3 regions of the Ochrobactrum sp. P6BSIII genome follow, and region 1 is predicted to be linked to each of the others. Evidence: predicted binding sites of a transcription regulator. Region 1 holds the regulator's gene; each other region holds the start of a gene.
The links. The regulator PhoB, encoded in region 1, activates phosphate uptake and scavenging genes when phosphate is short. The targets are predictions, from matches to a motif close to TGTCATNNANCTGTCAT.
Positions count from the first base shown of each region.

Region 1 (7,013 bases):
CCAATGAAGCAGAACGCGCCTTTGTGGAACGCACGTCCGGCGCTATCATCGTCCTGCTTCTGTTCCTGGCCGTGATGAACATTGCAGCAATCATTCTGCGCCGCCGGTTCGAGCGCCGCTGGTAAACGGGAGTCGAAGCTATGAACTTGATGACAGAACGTACTCTCGAGAAAGCCGTAGGAGAAAAGATGAACGCCAACGCCAGTTCCGTAAAGATGCGCGGCGACAAGGTTTGCGTATTCTATGGTGAGAAGCAGGCCCTTTTCGACGTCAATCTGGATGTTCCGGAAAAGATGGTGACGGCGCTGATCGGTCCTTCCGGCTGCGGCAAGTCGACATTCCTTCGCTCGCTCAACCGCATGAACGACACGATTGAAGGTTGCCGCATCGGTGGCAAGATCACCCTCGACAATGAGGATATCTACGATCCGAAGATCGATGTGGTGGAACTGCGCGCCCGTGTCGGCATGGTGTTCCAGAAGCCGAACCCGTTCCCGAAGTCGATCTACGAGAACGTGGCTTACGGCCCGCGCATTCACGGTCTGGCCCGCTCCAAGACCGATCTTGAAGAAATCGTCGTGACGAGCCTTCAGAAGGCCAGCCTGTTCGAGGAAGTGAAGGATCGCCTTCACGATGCGGGAACGGGTCTTTCCGGTGGTCAGCAGCAGCGCCTGTGCATTGCACGTGCGATTGCGGTTAGCCCGGAAGTCATTCTGATGGACGAACCCTGCTCGGCGCTCGATCCGATTGCCACGGCAAAGGTGGAAGAGCTGATCGACGAACTGCGCCAGAACTACACGATCGTCATCGTCACCCACTCCATGCAGCAGGCGGCTCGCGTTTCGCAGCGCACCGCCATGTTCCATCTCGGCAATCTGGTCGAAGTGGGCGATACGGAAACGATGTTCACTGCGCCGACCGAAAAGCGCACGCAGGACTACATCACCGGACGCTTTGGCTAACGGACTGGGGCAGGGGACAAGTCTCCCTTGCTCGCGGACTGTGCCAGAACCAACAGAAGTGCGGCTTCCCCGCAATTTATATTACGAGGTCTACCATGCCGTCTCAGCATACCGTTCGTTCCTACGATGAGGAACTGAAGTTTCTCACCCACAAGATCGCCGAAATGGGCGGACATGCGGAACGTATGGTCGAACAGTCGGTCGCCGCTATTGTCAACGCGGACAACGCTCTCGCACAGCGCGTCATTTCCGACGACCTGATCCTCGACGCCAGCGAACGCGAAATCGACGACAAGGCCGTGATGATCATCGCCAAGCGTCAGCCAATGGCTGTCGATCTGCGCGAGATTATCGGTTCGATCCGTATCTCCGCAGATCTGGAGCGTGTTGGCGATCTGGGCAAGAACATTGCCAAGCGCGTTGCAGCCGTTTCGGAGTCCCGCCAGCCGGTCAAGCTCTATCGTGGCCTTGAAACTCTGGCCGAACTGGCGCTGACCCAGCTGAAAGACGTGCTCGACGCCTATGCGTCGCGCTCGGTGCAGCAGATCAATGTCGTGCGTGATCGCGACGACGAGATCGACGCCATGTACACCTCGCTGTTCCGTGAGCTGCTCACCTATATGATGGAAGATCCGCGCAATATTTCTGCCTGCACGCATCTTCTGTTCTGCGCCAAGAATATCGAGCGCATCGGCGACCATGCGACCAACATCGCGGAGACCGTCTATTACATCGTGACCGGCCTGCAGATGCCTGCCGAACGACCGAAGGAAGACCTGAGCCACGGCATCGTCGTGGATGAGGCACGCAAGCCCTGAGTAAGCGCTGCGTTTGGAGCACATCAGGACGGCTTTGCCGAAAGGTGCTCCAAATGCGGTGGAGAATGAGTGAATAGCGCGGCGACACGCGGTCGATGGGGGGACGTGTATCTTCCGCTCGCCGGATTTTAATAGGGAATATTGGATGTCACAGGTACCCAAAATCGCTGTGGTGGAAGACGAAGAAGCGCTGAGCGTTCTGCTGCGCTATAATCTTGAGGCTGAGGGCTATCAGGTGGATACGATGCTACGCGGCGACGAGGCTGAAATCGCGCTGCGCGAGAACGTACCGGATCTTCTCATCCTCGATTGGATGCTTCCTGGCGTATCCGGCATCGAACTGTGCCGCCGTCTGCGCCAGTGGCCGGAAACGGAACGTTTGCCGGTCATCATGCTGACCGCTCGCGGTGAGGAAAGCGAACGCGTTCGCGGCTTGAGCGTCGGTGCTGACGATTACGTGGTGAAGCCGTTCTCTACCCCTGAGCTTCTGGCTCGCGTCAAGGCCATGCTGCGTCGCGCCAATCCAAGCCTGCTGTCGCATGTGCTGAAGGTCGGTGACCTGGTGCTCGACCGCCAGCAGCATCGTGTTTACCGCAAGGAAAAGGAAGTTCGTCTTGGACCGACGGAGTTCCGCCTGCTGGAATATTTCATGATGTCGCCGGGTCGCGTGTTCTCACGCAGCCAGCTTCTCGATGGTGTCTGGGGACCGGACATTTATGTCGATGATCGCACCGTCGACGTCCATGTCGGACGCCTGCGCAAGGCTATCAACTTGGGTCGCGCGCTCGATCCGATCCGCACGGTACGCGGCGCCGGTTATTCTTTCGGCTGATTGAACTTCGATAAAAACTGCTCTTTGAGCCCGTCTTTCGTGACCGAAAGGCGGGCTCGATCACTTTTGGACGTGCCCGTTTTGCCAGTTGCTCAAGCCACCCGATTCGGCCAGATGAGGCGCTGAAAAGCCCTAAAATGGCCAATCTCACGGAATGTTACGCAGCTTGCATCAAAGTTGAAGGAACCGGCGCAGGACTTGCTAAAACAGTTACGCCGCAGATTTTCCCAGCCCGATGAAGCAAGATATATCAAAATTTTACAGCAGTTGCGAATTAAGGCAGCGATGTGGCCTGTATTGGGGAACTATGATTTCCATCAAATCAAAGGTTTATCTCTTTTCTCTAGGTTCATTAAGAAATTATTAATAGTTTTGAATGGTTTGTGTGGGTAATTACGCTCGTGATTCGGGTTTCATTTGCAGCCGTTTCGATGGTTTCAGCAATTTCGGAATTTGACCCATTGCCTTTTTTTGGCCTAAAAATTCCAAAACCTTGAAGAAGACGAGCGACGGCAGGTTGTTTGATTTTTGATCTTCGCTTGCTTTGACTTGCACCGCAGCTAGACCCGCACTGGTCATTATTGGCCTTCGGATCGACTGCTTCAGTTAAGGGTCCTGAATATGAGACTGAGCCGTTGACGCGCGCTGGTAATTGGAAGCTGCCTGTATTGGCAGGACTGCTCGTAGCGCCCTTCGTAGTGACGGGCTGCACGACGACCGGCACCACAGCCAAGACTGAGAAGACGGCGGCTGTAAGCCACGTCAAGTCGGTTAACGGCGTCAAGACCTATACCTACACGGCGAAGGACAAGGAGTGCCTCGAGCGCGCAATGTTCTTCGAATCGAACCGTTCCAGCCCTGATGGTCTGATGGCCGTTGGTACGGTCGTCATGAACCGCCTCGCATCGGGCCGTTATCCGGATACGATCTGTGGCGTTGTTGGCCAGAAGAACCAGTTCGCGCCCGGCGTGCTCAGCCGCAAGATGGAATCGGGCAAACTGCCCGACGTTCAGGCCGCAGCCGATGCTGTGCTGAAGGGCCAGCGCCATCCGAAGCTGAAGAACGCCATGTTCTTCCACACGGCTGGCCTGTCATTCCCGTATGACAACATGCATTACGTGCTGGTTGCCGGCGGTAATTCGTTCTACGAGAAGCGCAATCGCGACGGTTCGTTGCAGAACCCGGTGCCGCAGGAGCCATACAATCTGGCTCTCGCCTATTCGCCGCAGTCGCCATCCACGCCGCAAGATCCGTCTTATGACGTGACGCTGCCACAGGCCGGACCCGTGCCGGAAGCAGCGCCCACCGTACAGGTCGCGCTGGCGGATGCCGCAAAGATGGAAACCTCTATACGGGGCAGCGGCCTTGGCCCGCAGGCACGTGGCAATCGCCTCTCGCACCAGAATGGTGTAGCGCAGGCACAGCCGCAGATTCAGCAGGTCGCGTCCTACCAGCCGCAATTCGATACGTCTGCGCCTGCCAGCCAGCCGCAAACGCTCGGCTATGCCGCAGCAGACCAGAAGCAGGCCGATGCAATCGGCGCGCTGCTTCTGTCGCAGGATCGTCCAGAAACGCCTCTATAAGTTGATTTGAACAGCTTCGGTGCGGGCTAATCTTTCCGATTGGCCCGCATTTTCATTTGAGCCCCGCAATCTGCCGTAATTAGCGGGGGCGAACTACGACCGGACGATAGATCGGCTGATAGAGCATGATTGGCCGGTCGTAAAAATCGACGCGGTTTTCCCATGCGCGGCGATCCGCCCGGCGGTCGAGATCGAGCCGTTGCAGACAGTTGGCAAATGCGTCGGTCCGAGGCTTGAAACCATAGCCGAGACATGTCCGTTCATCGGCAGCGCGGCGCTCTTCCGGCGTCATGGTGACACAACCGGCCAGCAGGCCTGCAAGTCCCAATAATACAAGCGCTTTCTTGTTCATTCTCTTTGCTTTCCATATCGCTGACCGCAGCATCGAGTATAGACCATATCCTGAAAAGAACGTGGTTTAATTGCGCCATCTGATAAACTGGCGGCGAGTGTACAGAAGTGATTCTTTCATGGCGCCCCCTTTCTTGAGGGAGGCGCTTTCGCATCAAAGAGGTCCGCAGCCCATGGCTCACGATATGCAAAATCCCGTCATCGATCCGGTAAAGCTCGAACGTCTGGCTGAAGTAGCCGTTCGCGTCGGCCTGCAATTGCGCGAGGGGCAGGATCTGATCATCACGGCGCCTGTTGTTGCCTTGCCGCTGGTTCGACTGATTGCCAAACATGCCTATAAGGCGGGCGCGGGTCTGGTGACGCCGTTCTTCGCCGATGACCAGATTGCGCTGGCTCGCTATGAAAATGCGCCGGATGCGAGCTTTGACCGTGCTTCGACCTGGCTCTATGAGGGCATGGCCAAGGCTTATTCGGAAGGTGCGGCGCGTCTTGCGATTGCTGCCGACAATCCGATGCTTCTGTCCAGCCAGGACGCCGCCAAGGTCTCGCGCGCCAATCGCGCCAACTCCAAGGCCTATCAGCCAGCGCTGGAAAAGATCGCCGGTTTCGACATCAACTGGAACATCGTTTCCTATCCGAATGCGGCATGGGCGCAGCTGATGTTCCCCAATGAGCCGGAAGAGGTGGCGACCCGCAAGCTGGCGGAGGCCATCTTCGCCGCTTCGCGCGTTGATGTGGAAGATCCGATTGGTGCATGGGCCGCGCATAATGCAGCGCTTCGCACCCGCACCCGCTTCCTGAACGGCAAGGCTTATAGCGCCCTGAACTTCAAGGGTCCGGGCACGGATCTGACGGTTGGGCTTGCCGATGGTCACGAGTGGCATGGTGGCGCGTCGACGGCCAAGAACGGCATTACCTGCAATCCGAATATTCCGACGGAAGAGGTTTTCACCACGCCGCATGCCTTGCGCGTCGATGGCTATGTCGCCAGCACCAAGCCTTTGTCGCATCAGGGTACGCTGATCGAAAACATCGCAGTGCGTTTCGAGGCGGGCCGTATCGTCGAAGCCAAAGCGACCCGCGGCGAAGAAGTGCTGTCGAAAGTGCTCGACACGGATGAAGGCGCGCGCAGGCTGGGTGAAGTGGCGCTGGTGCCGCACTCCTCGCCGATCTCGCAAAGCGGCCTTCTGTTCTACAACACGCTTTTCGATGAAAACGCCGCGAGCCATATCGCGCTTGGCCAGTGCTATTCCAAGTGCTTCATCGACGGCGCCAAGCTGACGCCGGAACAGATCAAGGCGCAGGGCGGCAATTCCAGCCTCATCCATATCGACTGGATGATCGGTTCCGGTGAAATCGATGTCGACGGCATCAAGCCCGATGGCAGCCGCGAGCCGGTGATGCGTCGCGGCGAATGGGCCAGCTAAGAGCTGGCTAGCAGAAATTGAAAAGGCCGGGATTTTTCCCGGCCTTTTGTTTGACTGTTTGAGGGTAAGCCTCAGTTCTTTTCCTGCACATGGGCTTCGAGGAACCAAAGCGCCTTGTCCAGCGAGCGTGATGCGGCGGTGAAAATATCCGCCGTGTTGTCGTCGCCCGCTTCGTCCGAATCCTTGATCGATTTGCGCAACAGGTTGGCGACATCGCCATAACGTTCAATCAGCGCGCCCAGATGATCGTGAACCGCATAAATATCGGTCGGATACGGCTTCAGTTTCGTCTCCTTCACGACGATCTGGGACGTGCCATAGGCTGTGCCGCCAAGCTGAACCGCGCGTTCGGCAATGGTGTCGATGTGATCGTCGAGTTCGGTCCTGAAGCCGTCGAGCATCTCGTGCACTGCGATGAATTGCGGCCCCTTGAGGTTCCAATGCGCCTGCTTGGTGATCAGCGCAAGATCAATGGTCGCAGCCAGATTTTCGTTCAGAAGCGCGATCATGGTCGTCTTGGTATTGGAAGGAAGATCGTTGCGGGTTGCATGCGTCGACTTATTGGACATTTTATCCTCATATCCTTTGCACAATCAGGCGCGAGCGATTGGCCAGCTCGCAGCGATTGGGGAAATCGCCAGCGTGGGGGCGGTCGAAAAGACGCACAAACGGCACCGTCAAATCTGTAAAAGGCCCGTATTGCAGCAAAACTTGCTGTCGCAAAGGCAACAACAAGACCTTCCCGCACCCGGCGAGATAACGCCTGCCGGGGGATTTTGTTCCGCAGGAAATGCCGAAAATCGTAAGAACCACTGGTCTTTGAGAGTGATTTGGTGTCGGCTCATTACGGTTAGGCTTGTCGCGGGACCAATTCTCATTTACCCGGAAGTGCATGAAGATACTCGCCCTCGATACCGCCGCTTCCTACTGCGCCGCAGCCGTCTATGACGCTGGCCGCGATGTCGTTCTTGCTCAGGTCAGTGAGAATATTGGCAAGGGGCATGCAGAAGTGCTGATGGATTATGTCGGGCGTGCACTGA
Region 1 covers NZ_JACGXB010000001.1:277,541-284,553, reverse strand. Annotated here, with positions in the region: gene pstA (phosphate ABC transporter permease PstA) at 1-125, shown strand, start outside; gene pstB (phosphate ABC transporter ATP-binding protein PstB) at 189-962, shown strand; gene phoU (phosphate signaling complex protein PhoU) at 1,058-1,780, shown strand; gene phoB (phosphate regulon transcriptional regulator PhoB) at 1,926-2,612, shown strand; gene FHW00_RS01250 (hypothetical protein) at 3,006-3,191, opposite strand; gene FHW00_RS01245 (cell wall hydrolase) at 3,248-4,195, shown strand; gene FHW00_RS01240 (hypothetical protein) at 4,275-4,547, opposite strand; gene FHW00_RS01235 (aminopeptidase) at 4,720-5,973, shown strand; gene dps (DNA starvation/stationary phase protection protein Dps) at 6,045-6,542, opposite strand; gene tsaB (tRNA (adenosine(37)-N6)-threonylcarbamoyltransferase complex dimerization subunit type 1 TsaB) at 6,866-7,013, shown strand, end outside.

Region 2 (7,013 bases), on a different contig from region 1:
GGCGAATGCGTACCTTATGCGCGCTATGGCGAGAGCATTGAAAGCGTCACCGCTGCAATCGAAGCCGTCCGGGCCGAGATCGAAGGCGGCGTGACACGTCAGGACATTCAGAAGCTGATGCCCGCGGGTGCCGCGCGTAACGCCGTCGACTGTGCCTTGTGGGATCTGGAAGCCAAGATCAGCGGTAAAAGCGTTGCCGATATGCTGGGCGGTGAATTCAAGCCACTTGAAACGGCGATTACCGTTTCGCTGGGCACGCCAGAGGAAATGGCAGAATCCACGGCCAAAGTTGCACATTACCCTCTGATCAAGGTGAAGATGGGCGGCGAGAACGACATTGAGCGCATTCGCGCCGTCGCCGCAGCAGCACCAAACAGCCGGATCATCATTGATGCGAACGAAGGCTGGACCGACGCGAACATTGCCGAAAACATGCGCGCTGCCGCCGATGCGGGCGTGATCCTGATCGAACAACCCCTGCCCGCTGGTAAAGATGCGATCCTGAGCGAGATTGAACGCCCGGTCATGATTTGCGCCGACGAAAGCGTCCACACGTCAGAGGGTCTGGAAGAGCTTGCCAAGCGCTATGACGCCGTGAACATCAAGCTCGACAAGGCAGGCGGACTGACCGAAGGGCTGGTGATGCGCGAAAAGGCCATTGGTCTTGGCCTGAAAATCATGGTCGGTTGCATGGTTGGCACATCGCTCGGCATGGCGCCCGCAGTGCTGCTCGCCCAAAAGGCAACGGTTGTCGATCTCGACGGACCACTGCTCCTTGCGCATGATCGTGATCCGGGCCTTCGTTACGACGGCGCGCTTGTTTATCCGCCGGAAGCGACCGTCTGGGGCTGAGCGGCCTCCTGATAGGTCCGCGAAGGGCGATCACCAGCAATGGAGGTCAAAGCCTCTTCAAAGATGTCGGCACAGGTTTCCCACGTAAAGGGCTTCAGAACCTGTTCGGGATCGAAGGGTTCAAGCTCCAGCGCGGCCATGCAAGCCGCGTGCAAATCATCTGAAAGAACGCCTGCGCCCGTCGCACCGATGACGTCTTTCGATCCCGGCACAGGAAATGCCGCGACAGGAAGGCCTGACGCAATTGCTTCCAGCAGAACAAGGCCGAACGTGTCTGTCCGGCTTGGGAAAACGAACACATCAGCCGACGCATAGGTTTCCGCAAGCGCCTCACCTTCCCGCTTGCCGACAAATACAGCATCCGGAAAACGTGATTTCAGATCATCGAGCGCCGGGCCGTCGCCGACGATCAGTTTGGTACCGGGAAGATCGAGACTGAGAAATGCCGGAAGGTTCTTTTCCGTTGCCACGCGCCCAACGCAGATGAAGACAGGCCCCGGCAGATCGCGGTTCACATTGGCCCGGGCGTGAAAAACGCCGCGATCCACGCCGCGCGTCCACAGATTGAGGCCGGTGAAGCCACGCTCTTTCAGATCGTCCAGAATGGATTGCGTCGGCACGAGCGTATGCGACGCGGCATTGTGGAAGTACCGCAGAAATCCATAGCTCCAGCTCAAGGGAACCGGAAAACGCTCCGCCACATATTCGGGAAAGCGCGTGTGAAAACTGGTGGTGAAACTCCAACCCTTTTTCAGACAAGCCTGCCGCGCCATATAGCCCAGCGGACCTTCGGTAGCGATATGGATATAGTCCGGCTTCATCTGTACAAGCCGCCGCCGAAATGCACCGGGCGTGGTCAGAGCAAGCCTGATCTCGGGATAGGTCGGGCACGGTATCGATTTATAATCGAGTGGGGAAACGACGATCACCTCGTAGCCCCGTGTGCGCATCATTTCTTCGCACTTGGTCAGTGTCCGAACGACACCGTTGACTTGTGGATGCCAGGCGTCGGTGACGATGACGAGCTTGTTCATCCGGCAATTTTCGCCGCGTTGCGGGCAGCACGTGGTAGCCGGACAATTCTGTTGTCATCAGCCCGGCTGTCCTGCGCAATGGCTTTGCCGCCAGACGATTTCTCGTCGCGCATCTGGGTCCACTTCACCAGTTCCATGCGACCGTCGAAATGCTCCAGCACCGCCGTGCAGCTTTCCACCCAGTCACCGGTGTTGATATACTCAACATCGTTCATCTTTTCGATGGTGGCGTGATGAATATGGCCGCAGATGACGCCATCGACGCCGATGCGCTTCGCCTCTTCAGACACGACCGTTTCGAACTCGCCAATGAAATTGACCGCCTTTTTCACCCGGAACTTCGCCCAGGCCGAAAATGACCAGTAGCGCAGACCGAAGAGAGACCGCACACGGTTCATCAATGTGTTGATCCAGATCGCGGTATCATAGGCCCAGTCGCCGAGATAAGCGATGAAACGGGCATTGCGCACCACCACGTCAAACTGATCGCCGTGGATCACCAGAAACTTGCGGCCATCCGCCGTCTCGTGAATGGAGCGGTTCATGACTTCAATACCGCCAAAATGCGTTCCCTGAAAATTACGCAGGAACTCATCGTGATTGCCGGCGATGTAGATGATATTGGTGCCCTTGCGGCTCTTGCGCAGCAGCTTCTGGACAACGTCGTTATGTTCCTGCGGCCAGTGCCAGTTGCGCCGCAACCGCCAGCCATCGACGATATCGCCAACCAGATACATCGTATCCGCATCATGATAACGCAGGAAATCGAGAAGCAGGTCGGCCTGCGCGGCTTTTGACCCCAAATGCACATCCGAGATGAAAATCGTCCGGAATTTCTTCGCTTCTGCTGCGTCAGTGCTCATTTTGGTTGTCCCTCTCAATGGCAACCTGAAACTGCATGCAGAAAACCTGATTCATGTCACAGAGGCATGACGGGACTGTAACGCGCATATGACAGCTGCCGACAGGCCAGCAGTCGCCCGAAGACCGCGATCACAGAACATTGAGCGTGAAAAACACCGAAAAACGTTCAAATCGGGCGCAAGAAAAGTGGACACATCAGCGCGTCAACCAGAATCCGGTTGATTGCCCTTGGCGCTTGGTGGCATGTCTCCATGACCTTTAAAAAAGCAAAGAGGATCGAGCCGTGGATTTGGGCTTGAAAGGTCGCAAGGCAATCGTATGCGCTTCCAGCAAAGGTCTGGGCCGCGCCTGCGCCGAAGCACTGGCCGAAGCAGGATGCGATATCGTGCTGAACGGTCGTAGTGAAGAAACACTGCTTGAAGCAGCTGAGGCCATCCGCTCGGCCTATGGCGTCAATGTGGTTACCGTGGCTGCCGATGTTTCGACCCCGGAAGGCCAGCAGGCTTTGCTTGCCGCCTGCCCTAACCCCGATATTCTCGTCAACAACAATGGCGGGCCGCCTTTCCGCGACTTCCGTTTGCTCGACCGCGAAGCCCTTCTCGAAGGCGTGACGCAGAACATGGTCACCCCCATTGAGCTGATCAAGGCAGTCATCGACGGTATGGTCGAGCGCGGCTTTGGCCGCATCGTCAACATCACCTCCACCTCGGTCTATGCGCCCATTCCGGGGCTCGACCTGTCGTCCGGGGCCCGTGCCGGGCTGACCGCCTTTCTGGCTGGCGTTGCCCGCACCGTTGCGGGAGCCAATGTCACCATCAACAATATCCTGCCCGGTGCCTTCGACACCGACCGCCTGCGCAAGGGCTTTGCCTTCTCGGCAGAGAAGACCGGCACCACCGCAGAAGCGGAAGCCGCCAAGCGAGCAGCCCGTATCCCGGCAGGACGCATTGGCCAGCCAGAAGAGTTCGGAAAAGCTTGCGCCTTTCTCTGCTCACAGCATGCAGGCTATATAACGGGGCAGAATCTCGTTATTGACGGCGGTGCTTATCAGAGTGCCTTCTGACGCGGCCATTACATTACAGATAAACTCATTCTCCAAAACGGGCCTAATGGGACGTGAGAGTTTAAGTTAAAACCAGAATGCCCGACCCACGTGTTTAAAGGCTCGGTGTGCATGTAATTGCACCCTCCACGCGCCGTTCATCATCCCGGCGGTGCGGAAAAATGGAAAGCGATGCGACTATGACCAAGAAAACTCCTTCCACGCCGACGCGTTCGGACTTCGATGAAGCAGCTCTGTTTTTCCATCGATATCCGAAGCCCGGAAAGCTGGAAATCCAGTCAACCAAGCCGCTCGGAAACCAGCGTGACCTTGCGCTCGCTTATTCGCCGGGCGTTGCCGCTCCCTGCCTCGCCATTCAGGAAGACCCGGCAACCGCCGCCGAATATACGGCGCGCGGCAATCTCGTGGCGGTGGTTTCGAACGGTACGGCTGTTCTCGGCCTCGGCAATATCGGCGCGCTCGCATCGAAGCCGGTCATGGAGGGCAAGGCGGTCCTGTTCAAGAAATTCGCCGATATCGATGTTTTCGACATCGAAATCGACGCGCTTGAAATCAACCGTGTCGTCGACGTGGTTTCCGCTCTTGAGCCGACCTTCGGCGGCATCAATCTGGAAGATATCAAGGCGCCGGAATGTTTCGAAGTTGAAGAACAGCTTCGCGCCAAGATGAATATTCCGGTTTTCCATGACGATCAGCATGGTACGGCGATCATCGTAGCCGCCGCAGTGCTGAACGGTCTGGAGCTTGCTGGCAAGCAGATTGAAGACGCCAAGATCGTCACCTCCGGTGCCGGTGCGGCGGCTCTCGCCTGCCTCAATCTTCTCGTCAATCTCGGCGCCAAGCGCGAAAACATCTGGGTCTGCGATCTGGAAGGCGTGGTCTATGAAGGCCGCAACACGCTGATGGACCGCTGGAAAGAAATCTATGCGCAGAAGACCGACGCACGCACCCTGGCCGATGTCATCGGCGGCGCGGATGTGTTCCTCGGCCTTTCAGCCGCGGGCGTTTTGAAGCCGGAACTGCTCAATCAGATGGCTGAAAAGCCGCTGATCATGGCGCTGGCCAATCCAAAGCCGGAAATCATGCCGGAAGAAGCGCGCGCTGCGCGCGCCGACGCCATGATCTGCACCGGTCGGTCCGACTATCCCAACCAGGTCAACAACGTTCTTTGCTTCCCATACATCTTCCGCGGCGCGCTTGATGTCGGCGCAACCGCGATCAATGAAGAGATGAAGCTTGCCGCAGTGCGCGCCATTGCGTCGCTTGCACGTGAAGAACCTTCCGATGTCGCTGCCAAAGCCTATTCCGGCGATACACCGACCTTCGGCCCGGACTACATCATTCCGTCGCCTTTCGATCAGCGCCTGATCCTGCGCATTGCTCCGGCTGTCGCCAAGGCTGCGATGGAAACCGGTGTCGCCACGCGCCCGATCGAAGACATGGAAGCCTATCTCGACAGGCTGAACCGCTTCGTGTTCCGCTCGGGCCTCATCATGAAGCCGGTTTTCGCTGCGGCCCGTTCGCAAGACAAGCCGAAGCGCGTCATCTATGCCGATGGTGAAGATGAGCGCGTGCTGCGCGCCGCGCAGGTGGTGATCGAAGAACGTATCGCCGCGCCAATCCTCGTCGGTCGTCCGCAGGTTGTTGAAACGCGTCTGCGCCGCTATGGCCTGAAAATCCGTCAAGGCGTCGATTTCGAACTGATCAACCCTGAAGACGATCCACGCTACCGCGACTATGTCGACCTGTACCTGTCTTATACGGGTCGTCAGGGCGTCACGCCGGAAGCTGCCCGCACCATCGTGCGCACCAATTCGACCGCTATTGCGGCACTCGCAGTAATGCGTGACGAAGCGGATGCGATGATCTGCGGTCTTGAAGGCCGTTTCGAACGCCATTTGCGCGTTGTGCGCCAGATCATCGGCATTGTGCCGGGTATCCGCGATTACTCCGCACTCAGCCTGCTGATTTCGCAGCGCGGCGCGCTGTTCCTGACCGACACCTATGTGAATGTCGATCCGAATGCCAACGAGCTTGCCGAAATGGCAATTCTCGCCGCCAAGGAAATCGACCGCTTCGGCATTGTGCCGAAGGCTGCTCTCGTTTCGCATTCGAATTTCGGTTCGAAGGAAAGCGCCAGTGCGGAAAAGATGCGTCAGGCTGCCGCTATTCTCGCGGAAAAGGCTCCAGACCTCGAATCCGACGGCGAAATGCATGGTGACTCAGCGCTGTCTCAGGCGCTGCGTGACCGCGTGTTCCCGAATTCGCGCCTCAAGGGTGAAGCCAATCTTCTGGTTTTCCCGAACCTCGATGCAGCGAATATCACGCTCAACGTCGTCAAGACCGTCACAGACGCGCTGCATGTCGGCCCGATCCTGCTCGGTGCAGCACGCCCTGCGCATATTCTGACGCCTTCGGTGACATCGCGCGGTGTCGTCAACATGACCGCTCTGTCGGTTGTGGAAGCGTTGCAGCGCGCAGGCGAAGCGCCTGCCCGCAAGGGAAAGCTCCGCAAGTAAGCATCTTCCAAAACAAAAAAGCCGGCACAGTATCCACTGTGCCGGCTTTTTTATTTCCTATCGGAAACGATCCGATCAAGGCTGTCGGCTTTGCGCCTTTTCCGGGCCCATCAACACCAGAAGGTCGGCCAGTTCTGGCCCGTGAGCCTGTCCGGTCAGCGCCAGACGCAACGGCATGAAGAGCCCCTTACCCTTGCGTCCCGTTTCCAACTTGACCGCATCCGTCCACATCTTCCAGGTCTGCTGATCCCAAGGGCCTGCTGGCAAAAGCGTGAACGCGGCGCGCGCGAATTCGCGATCTTCATCCGACAGTTCCGGCGCGTCCGGCAGGTCACCGGTCACGATCTGCCACCAATGCTGCACATCACCGAAACGATCCAGATTACCGCGCACGGCGAGCCAGAATGGCTCGGCCTTCTCGCCTTCAATGCCAAGTGCTGAGAACCGCGGCTTGGCGTCTGCAAAAGACATTTCATGCAGCAATGCGCGATTGAGCGTGTCCAGTTCTGCCGGATCGAACTTGGCAGACGATTTCGAAATTGACGCCAGATCAAAACGTTCTGCCAGCGCATCCATGGTTGGCGCGGCGGCGACGTTTTCCGACGTGCCGATCAGAATAGCCAGCGAAGCAACCGCCATCGGCTCGTAGCCGTTTTCGCGCAGTGATCCGACCGAAAGCGC
Region 2 covers NZ_JACGXB010000004.1:256,609-263,621, reverse strand. Annotated here, with positions in the region: gene dgcA (N-acetyl-D-Glu racemase DgcA) at 1-852, shown strand, start outside; gene FHW00_RS07665 (glycosyltransferase family 4 protein) at 822-1,886, opposite strand; gene FHW00_RS07660 (UDP-2,3-diacylglucosamine diphosphatase) at 1,883-2,749, opposite strand; gene FHW00_RS07655 (SDR family oxidoreductase) at 3,034-3,813, shown strand; gene FHW00_RS07650 (NADP-dependent malic enzyme) at 3,993-6,332, shown strand; gene gltX (glutamate--tRNA ligase) at 6,408-7,013, opposite strand, start outside.
Region 2: the regulator PhoB is predicted to act here: its motif matches at 2,827-2,843, upstream of FHW00_RS07660 (UDP-2,3-diacylglucosamine diphosphatase).

Region 3 (7,013 bases), on a different contig from region 1:
ACTTCATCCAGATAAACGCCCCTTGCGCCGCAGAGCGCGCAAGGTTCCTTGAACTTCTGCACTTCAAACGGATGATCCTCGAAATCGAGGCTCACGACCTGCGTGTATGGCGGAACCGCATAGATGCGCTTTTCGCGACCTGCGCCGAACAGCTGCAAGGCAGGCGACATATGCATTTTCGGATTGTCGAACTTCGGCGTCGGCGATGGCGCCATCACATAGCGACCTTCGATCATCACCGGATAATCATAGGTCTTGGCAATCTGGCCGTGACGCGCAATGTCTTCATAAAGCTTCACATGCATGAGGCCATATTCGGCGAGCGCATGCATCTTGCGCGTTTCAGTTTCGCGCGGTTCCAAAAAGCGCAGTGGTTCCGGGATCGGCACCTGATAGACGATCACCTGCCCTTCGGTCAGCGGATATTCCGGAATACGGTGGCGCGTCTGGATGATCGTCGCCTCGCCGGTGCTGGTCGTCACGGCTACATCAGCGGTCTTCTGGAAAAACGCCCGGATCGAAACGGCATTGGTGGTGTCGTCTGCGCCCTGATCGATGACTTTCAGCACATCGTCCGGCCCAAGAATGGAAGCCGTCACCTGCACGCCGCCCGTGCCCCAGCCATAAGGCATCGGCATTTCGCGGCTGGCAAAAGGCACCTGATAACCGGGCACCGCAATGGCCTTCAATATGGCGCGGCGGATCATTCGCTTCGTCTGTTCGTCCAGATAGGCGAAATTGTAATTGGCCAGATCGCTCATTCTGCGGCCTCCTTCGCTTGACCTTCCATTGTGCCTTCAGCCTCGCTCTGCGTTTTCTCATATTCCGCACGCATGCTGCGGATGAGTTCGAGTTCAGCCTGGAAGTCGACGTAATGCGGCAGTTTCAGGTGCTCGACGAAGCCGGTCGACTGCACATTGTCGGAGTGGGAAATGACAAATTCCTCATCCTGTGCCGGCGCGGTCACGTCTGTATCGAATTCCCGAACCCGCAAGGCGCGGTCACAGAGCGACATGGACATGGCCTTGCGCTCACTCTGGCCGAACACCAGACCATAGCCGCGTGTGAATTGCGGCGGCTGCTTTGCCGAACCCTTGAACTGGTTGATCATCTGGCATTCGGTCAATTGCACCCGGCCAAGCGAGACGGCAAAGCCCAGCTCAGGCACGTCGAATTCGACCTCCACTTCGCCAATGCGAATTTCGCCGACGAAAGGATGGGTGTTGCCATAGCCGCGCTGGGTGGAATAGCCGAGTGCGAGAAGGAAGCCTTCATCGCCGCGCGCCAACGCCTGCAAGCGCAGATCGCGTTCCATCGGGAATGTCCACGGCTCGCGCGTCAGATCGCCCGGCTCATGGCCTTCCGGCAGAGAGCCATCGTCTTCGATCATGCCGTTCACGCCGAGAATATCAGTGACGCGAGGCGTCTCTTCCTTCTCGGTTTCGCGCGCTTCAGGCTCCGGTACTGCAACGTCGCCAGCCAGATCCGGATCGAGAAGACGGTGGGTGTAGTCGAAAGTTGGACCAAGCAACTGGCCGCCCGGAAGATCCTTATAGGTCGCGGAGATGCGTCGCTCGATCAGCATCTGTCCGGTTTCCATCGGGCGGGAATAGCCAAAGCGCGGCAATGTGGTGCGATAAGCACGCACGAGGAAAATGGCCTCGATCAGATCGCCTCGCGATTGGCGCACGGCAAGTGCGGCCAGCTCACGATCATAGAGCGAACCTTCTGCCATTACGCGATCAACGGCCAACGCAAGCTGTTCGACAATCTGTTCCAGACGCAGTGCAGGCACCGCACGATCACCACGGCGGCGATCATCGAGAAGCCGGTGGGCGTTACGGATGGCTGTTTCGCCACCCTTTACGGCAACATACATGTTCAGCCCTCCAGTTTGGTTATGCGCGTGGTGCGCGGAAATGCGATGACAGCAACGTCACTCACCAGAACCAGATCAATGCCCAGCGGAAATTGCGCGCCGTTGTCACGCCATTGCGCAACGAAGTCCTGCGGAAGACCATTGATGTGAACTTCCCGATCACCGTCAATGCCGGGTCCTTTCAGAACAAGGCCCTGCCCGCTTTCACAGGACTTGACCGCCAGAACCACCGTCGTCGAACGATCAGGAAACTCCGGCAGCCCTTGCGAGAATTCTGCCAATGCTGGCAACAGCGAAGCATCGGTAACCAGTGCGAATTGTGCGGAAGCCGAGTGGTCCACCTGCGGCGCGCCGGTTTGAAAGGTCAGCCAGGCTGTGATGTCTGCATTGGCTGCAATAGCGCTGTCGCACCAGACGGTGGCGTCGTGGTCGAGCAAGGTGGCCGCGATGACGCCCAGTTCCGGTGTCAGCGGCAGCGGCGGCATGGCTGCACGCGCCAGAGCATAAACGCGGCCCGGATTAGCCATCGCATGCATGACCGCATGAAAGGCCGATTGGGCGTCCGTGACCGGATTGGCGAGACCGCCTTCAAAGGCCGGAGATGAATGGGGTGAAGAATGAAGCATCAATTGTCTCCCCGAACCATGGTGAAGAAGTCAACTTTGGTAGCAGCGGCTTCGCTGCGCAGCTTTGCGTCGGCCTGCTCCAGCCGGTTGCGCAAGACATCGAGGACCTGACGTTCCACCGCGTCGCGGCGCTCTTCGTCGATCCAGAGTGCATCGAACAGAGCGGCCAGCCGCGCCTTTTCCTGATCGCGACCGAGCGCATAGGAATGCCCGACCGAACCATCGGCCAGACGCACTGTGGCGCGGGTCACCGTCGCCTCACCAACATTGAACGGCGCGCCGCCGCCGCCGATACGGCCGCGCAGCATTACCAGTCCGGTTTCCGGACCACGGAGAATTTCGAAATCGGGCTTGTCCGACCATTCCAGCCAGAAAGCTTTCAGCTCTTCGCCGCTCGCCTGCGCAAGCGTTGCCATGCTGGCCTGACGTGCAGCCTGCATCACATCAAGCGCCATACCGTTTCCGGACTTGTCATTGCTGGCCGAGGCGTGGATCCCACCGGCGGCAGTGCCTTTGCCTGCCTTGGGCTCTGTCGTTTGCATGAGCTTTTCCGCCCTGTTTCAATCCTGTTGACTTGCTTCGTATATTTGTCTATTTATCTAGACAACCATACAATAACAGAATTATTACCCCCTGCCAATGACAGGACGATGACGGTTGATGACAAAGACCAAACGAATTGAACGAAACAGCGGCGTGGCGATCTGGCGGCAGATTGCCGACGAAATACGCGGCGACATCATGGCCGGAAAACTTCAGTCCGGTGCACGCATGCCTGCCGAGATGGAACTGGCGGATCGTTTCGGTGTCAACCGTCATACGGTACGTAGCGCCATCGCGGCACTGACACAGGAAGGTGTTCTCCGCGCTGAACAGGGCCGCGGCACATTTGTCGCCAATGCCAAGCGCCTGACCTACCAGATCGGGCAGCGCACCCGTATTTCTCAATCGCTGGGCACGCAGGCCAGCGAAGTCAAAGGCATATTACTCAGCAGCGGCACCGAAGTTGCGAGTGCTGACATAGCGGACGCCTTGGGCATCGCTGTCGGCAGCGAAATCACAAAACTTGAAACCGCGCATAGTGCGGATGGGCGGCCGGTATCGCGTGCAACGCATTGGGTGGATACGGCGCGTTTTCCCGATTTTGCCGCCGACTATGCTGAAAATGGATCCATTACCTGGGCGCTCCGGAAGGCAGGTATCGAGGATTATTTCCGTAAATCGACAACCATATCGGCCCAACATGCTGATTCAGATGATCTGAAACATCTAAAGCTTTCACCTGGGGCCATTGTACTGATGGCACGTGCCATCAATGTCGACACAGATGGTCACCCGATCCAGTATTCGCTGACCCGCTTTTCTGCTGACCGTATGGAGTTTTCAATCGAGACTTACCAAGCGAATGAAATCATAAATAATATTACTAATCAGAGAGATAACACGAATACATAATGTTCTGATTTAAAAGACAATCAAGCCAAAATGAAACGGGCGCTTAAAGCGCCCGTCAAATTCATCAAAATGGAATTTCGTCGTCGAGATCGCGGGAGAAACCGCCGCCACCGCCGCCGCCCGAAGAAGACGGGCCGGACGAACCGAAATCACCGCCGCCGGAATAATCCGACATCTGGTTGCGTCCACCGCCGCTGCTGCCACGGTCAAACGAACGGCCCTGATCGCCGCCTTCGCCACGGCTGTCGAGCATCTGAAGCTCGCCACGGAACTTCTGCAACACAACTTCCGTCGAATAACGCTCGTTGCCGTTCTGGTCCTGCCACTTGCGGGTCTGGAGCGCGCCTTCGATATAAACCTTGGCGCCTTTTTTCAGATACTGTTCTGCGACCTTGGCAAGGTTTTCGTTGAAAATGACAACGCTGTGCCATTCGGTGCGGTCCTTGCGTTCGCCAGACTGACGATCACGCCAGCTTTCCGATGTCGCAATACGCAGATTGGCAACCACATCGCCTGAGTTCAGACGACGAATTTCCGGATCGGCACCAAGATTGCCGACCAGAATGACCTTATTGACGCTACCAGCCATCGAAAATCCACTCCGGGTCTCATTCGCGTCTCTTCGGATATTTCTACCCCGACAAGAGCGCTTACCAAAAGAAGGATCAGGCGCATGAATTGCGCCATCACCTGAAACTCATTCATTTACCTTACAGGACTGACGCGTGGAGCGCTCAATTCCAGTACAGCGAAATGTCAATGTCCACAGAGTTTATGTTCTTGTTTTGTTCAAAATGCAAGCATTTTGCATCATCAAAAACTGCTCCTCTCCCAATTTTCAGAAAACTGTGTGGGTAAATTTATGCGGCTTTCTGAGCTTTAAAAACCACTCGTTGGTCCAGCCGAACTCCAACAACCTTGCACCGGTCATCTCGACAAGAAAAAGCCCCGCCGCTCACTGTTTCTTTGGCGCGCGGGGCTTGGGGTTTGAGCAAAGCTCGTATGTCGGCATTAATTCGTCGACAAAATCTTTCGGAACTCGAAGGCGCGCGGCCATTCGTTTTCCGCGCATATATAAATTGTCGGCAATCGAACTTCTTATCAACGATGCATGGTTCCTTGCGAAAAAATGCATCCGCGACCAAGATCGACTGTGCTTTCATCTGTGTGAAAGCTAGGCAGTGTAGTCAGGTGGACTCATGCTCCTTTACCTCCCTACCGGATTTTCCCGCTTCCTGCGAACCTCTTGCCGATATCGCGTCATCCCTCCGCAATACCTCTCCGCTAGCAGCGAGTAACCAAAGTGTGCTCCTGTCAGGAGTGACAGTCAACGCTCTTGCGTTCACATTTCGTATCGCCTATCAGAAGGCTGGTTGTTCGATATTTGTTCCGGTGCTACAAGAGCGCAAATTAGGATGACCTACCCCCTTCTTCTTTGGAGGGCGTCGCCCCATATTACGGGATTGGCGCGGCAGCATCAGAGCCGAAGCCAGTCTATCCATGGCATCACGAAGCAGGCAGGACGCGGAATGAGCGATCAGAAATTCATTTCCATACGTGGCGCGCGCGAGCACAATCTTAAAAATGTCGATCTGGATTTGCCACGCGACAAGCTGATCGTCATGACGGGCCTTTCCGGCTCGGGCAAGTCGTCGCTTGCCTTCGACACCATTTATGCAGAAGGCCAGCGCCGCTACGTGGAAAGCCTCTCGGCCTATGCGCGCCAGTTTCTGGAAATGATGCAGAAGCCGGATGTGGACCAGATCGACGGTCTGTCGCCTGCCATTTCCATCGAACAGAAGACGACGAGCCGCAATCCGCGCTCGACTGTCGGCACCGTTACGGAAATCTACGACTATATGCGCCTTCTTTTCGCGCGTGTGGGCGTGCCCTATTCGCCAGCGACCGGTCTCCCCATCGAAAGCCAGACCGTCAGCCAGATGGTCGATCGCATCATCGCGCTGGAAGAAGGTACGCGTCTGTACATTCTGGCGCCAATCGTGCGCGGGCGTAAAGGCGAGTACAAGAAGGAACTGGCGGAGCTTCTCAAGAAGGGTTTTCAGCGCGTCAAGGTTGACGGCACGTTCTATGAGATTGCCGATGCTCCGGCACTCGACAAGAAATACAAGCACGATATCGATGTGGTGGTCGACCGCGTTGTCGTGCGTCCTGACCTCACCTCGCGCCTTGCGGACAGTCTCGAAACCTGTCTGAAGCTCGCCGAAGGTCTGGCTATCGCAGAATTCGCCGACAAGCCGTTGCCACCCGAAGAAACGGCGGAAGGTGGTGCAGCCAACAAGTCGGCCAACGAGACCCACGAACGCATTCTGTTCTCTGAAAAATTCGCCTGCCCTGTTTCCGGCTTCACCATTCCGGAAATCGAGCCGCGTCTTTTCTCGTTCAACAATCCCTTTGGCGCCTGCCCGACCTGCGACGGTCTCGGTACACAGCAAGCCATCGATCCGAATCTGATTGTTCCCGATGAAAGCGCTGCGTTGAAAGACGGAGCGATTGCGCCTTGGGCGCGGTCGTCCTCGCCTTATTACAATCAGACGCTGGAAGCGCTGGGCAAGGCCTATGGCTTCAAGGTTGGTACTCGCTGGTCTGATCTGTCCAAGGAATCGCAGCACGCCATTCTTTACGGCACAGACGGCAAGGAAATCACCTTCCAGTATGACGACGGCCTGCGTTCTTATCAGACCACGAAGCCTTTTGAAGGCGTCATTCCCAATCTCGAGCGCCGCTGGAAGGAAACTGATTCTGCCTGGTCGCGTGAAGAGATTGAACGCTTCATGTCTTCGACGCCCTGCCCGGCTTGCAACGGCTATCGCCTGAAGCCGGAAGCGCTGGCCGTGAAAATCGGTATGAAGCATATCGGCGAAATTACCGAAATGTCGATCCGCAAGGCTGATGCCTGGTTCCGCGATGTCGATGGCAGCTTCAACGACAAGCAGCGGGAAATTGCAGCGCGCATCCTCAAGGAAATCCGCGAGCGCCTGCAGTTCCTCAATGATGTCGGCCTCGATTATCTGACATTGGCGCGTAATTCAGGC
Region 3 covers NZ_JACGXB010000004.1:316,693-323,705, reverse strand. Annotated here, with positions in the region: gene FHW00_RS07925 (alpha-D-ribose 1-methylphosphonate 5-phosphate C-P-lyase PhnJ) at 1-761, opposite strand, end outside; gene FHW00_RS07920 (carbon-phosphorus lyase complex subunit PhnI) at 758-1,879, opposite strand; gene phnH (phosphonate C-P lyase system protein PhnH) at 1,882-2,505, opposite strand; gene phnG (phosphonate C-P lyase system protein PhnG) at 2,505-2,960, opposite strand; gene phnF (phosphonate metabolism transcriptional regulator PhnF) at 3,163-3,960, shown strand; gene ssb (single-stranded DNA-binding protein) at 4,025-4,549, opposite strand; partial or broken gene FHW00_RS24520 (hypothetical protein) at 5,183-5,379, shown strand; gene uvrA (excinuclease ABC subunit UvrA) at 5,490-7,013, shown strand, end outside.
Region 3: the regulator PhoB is predicted to act here: its motif matches at 3,145-3,161, upstream of phnF (phosphonate metabolism transcriptional regulator PhnF).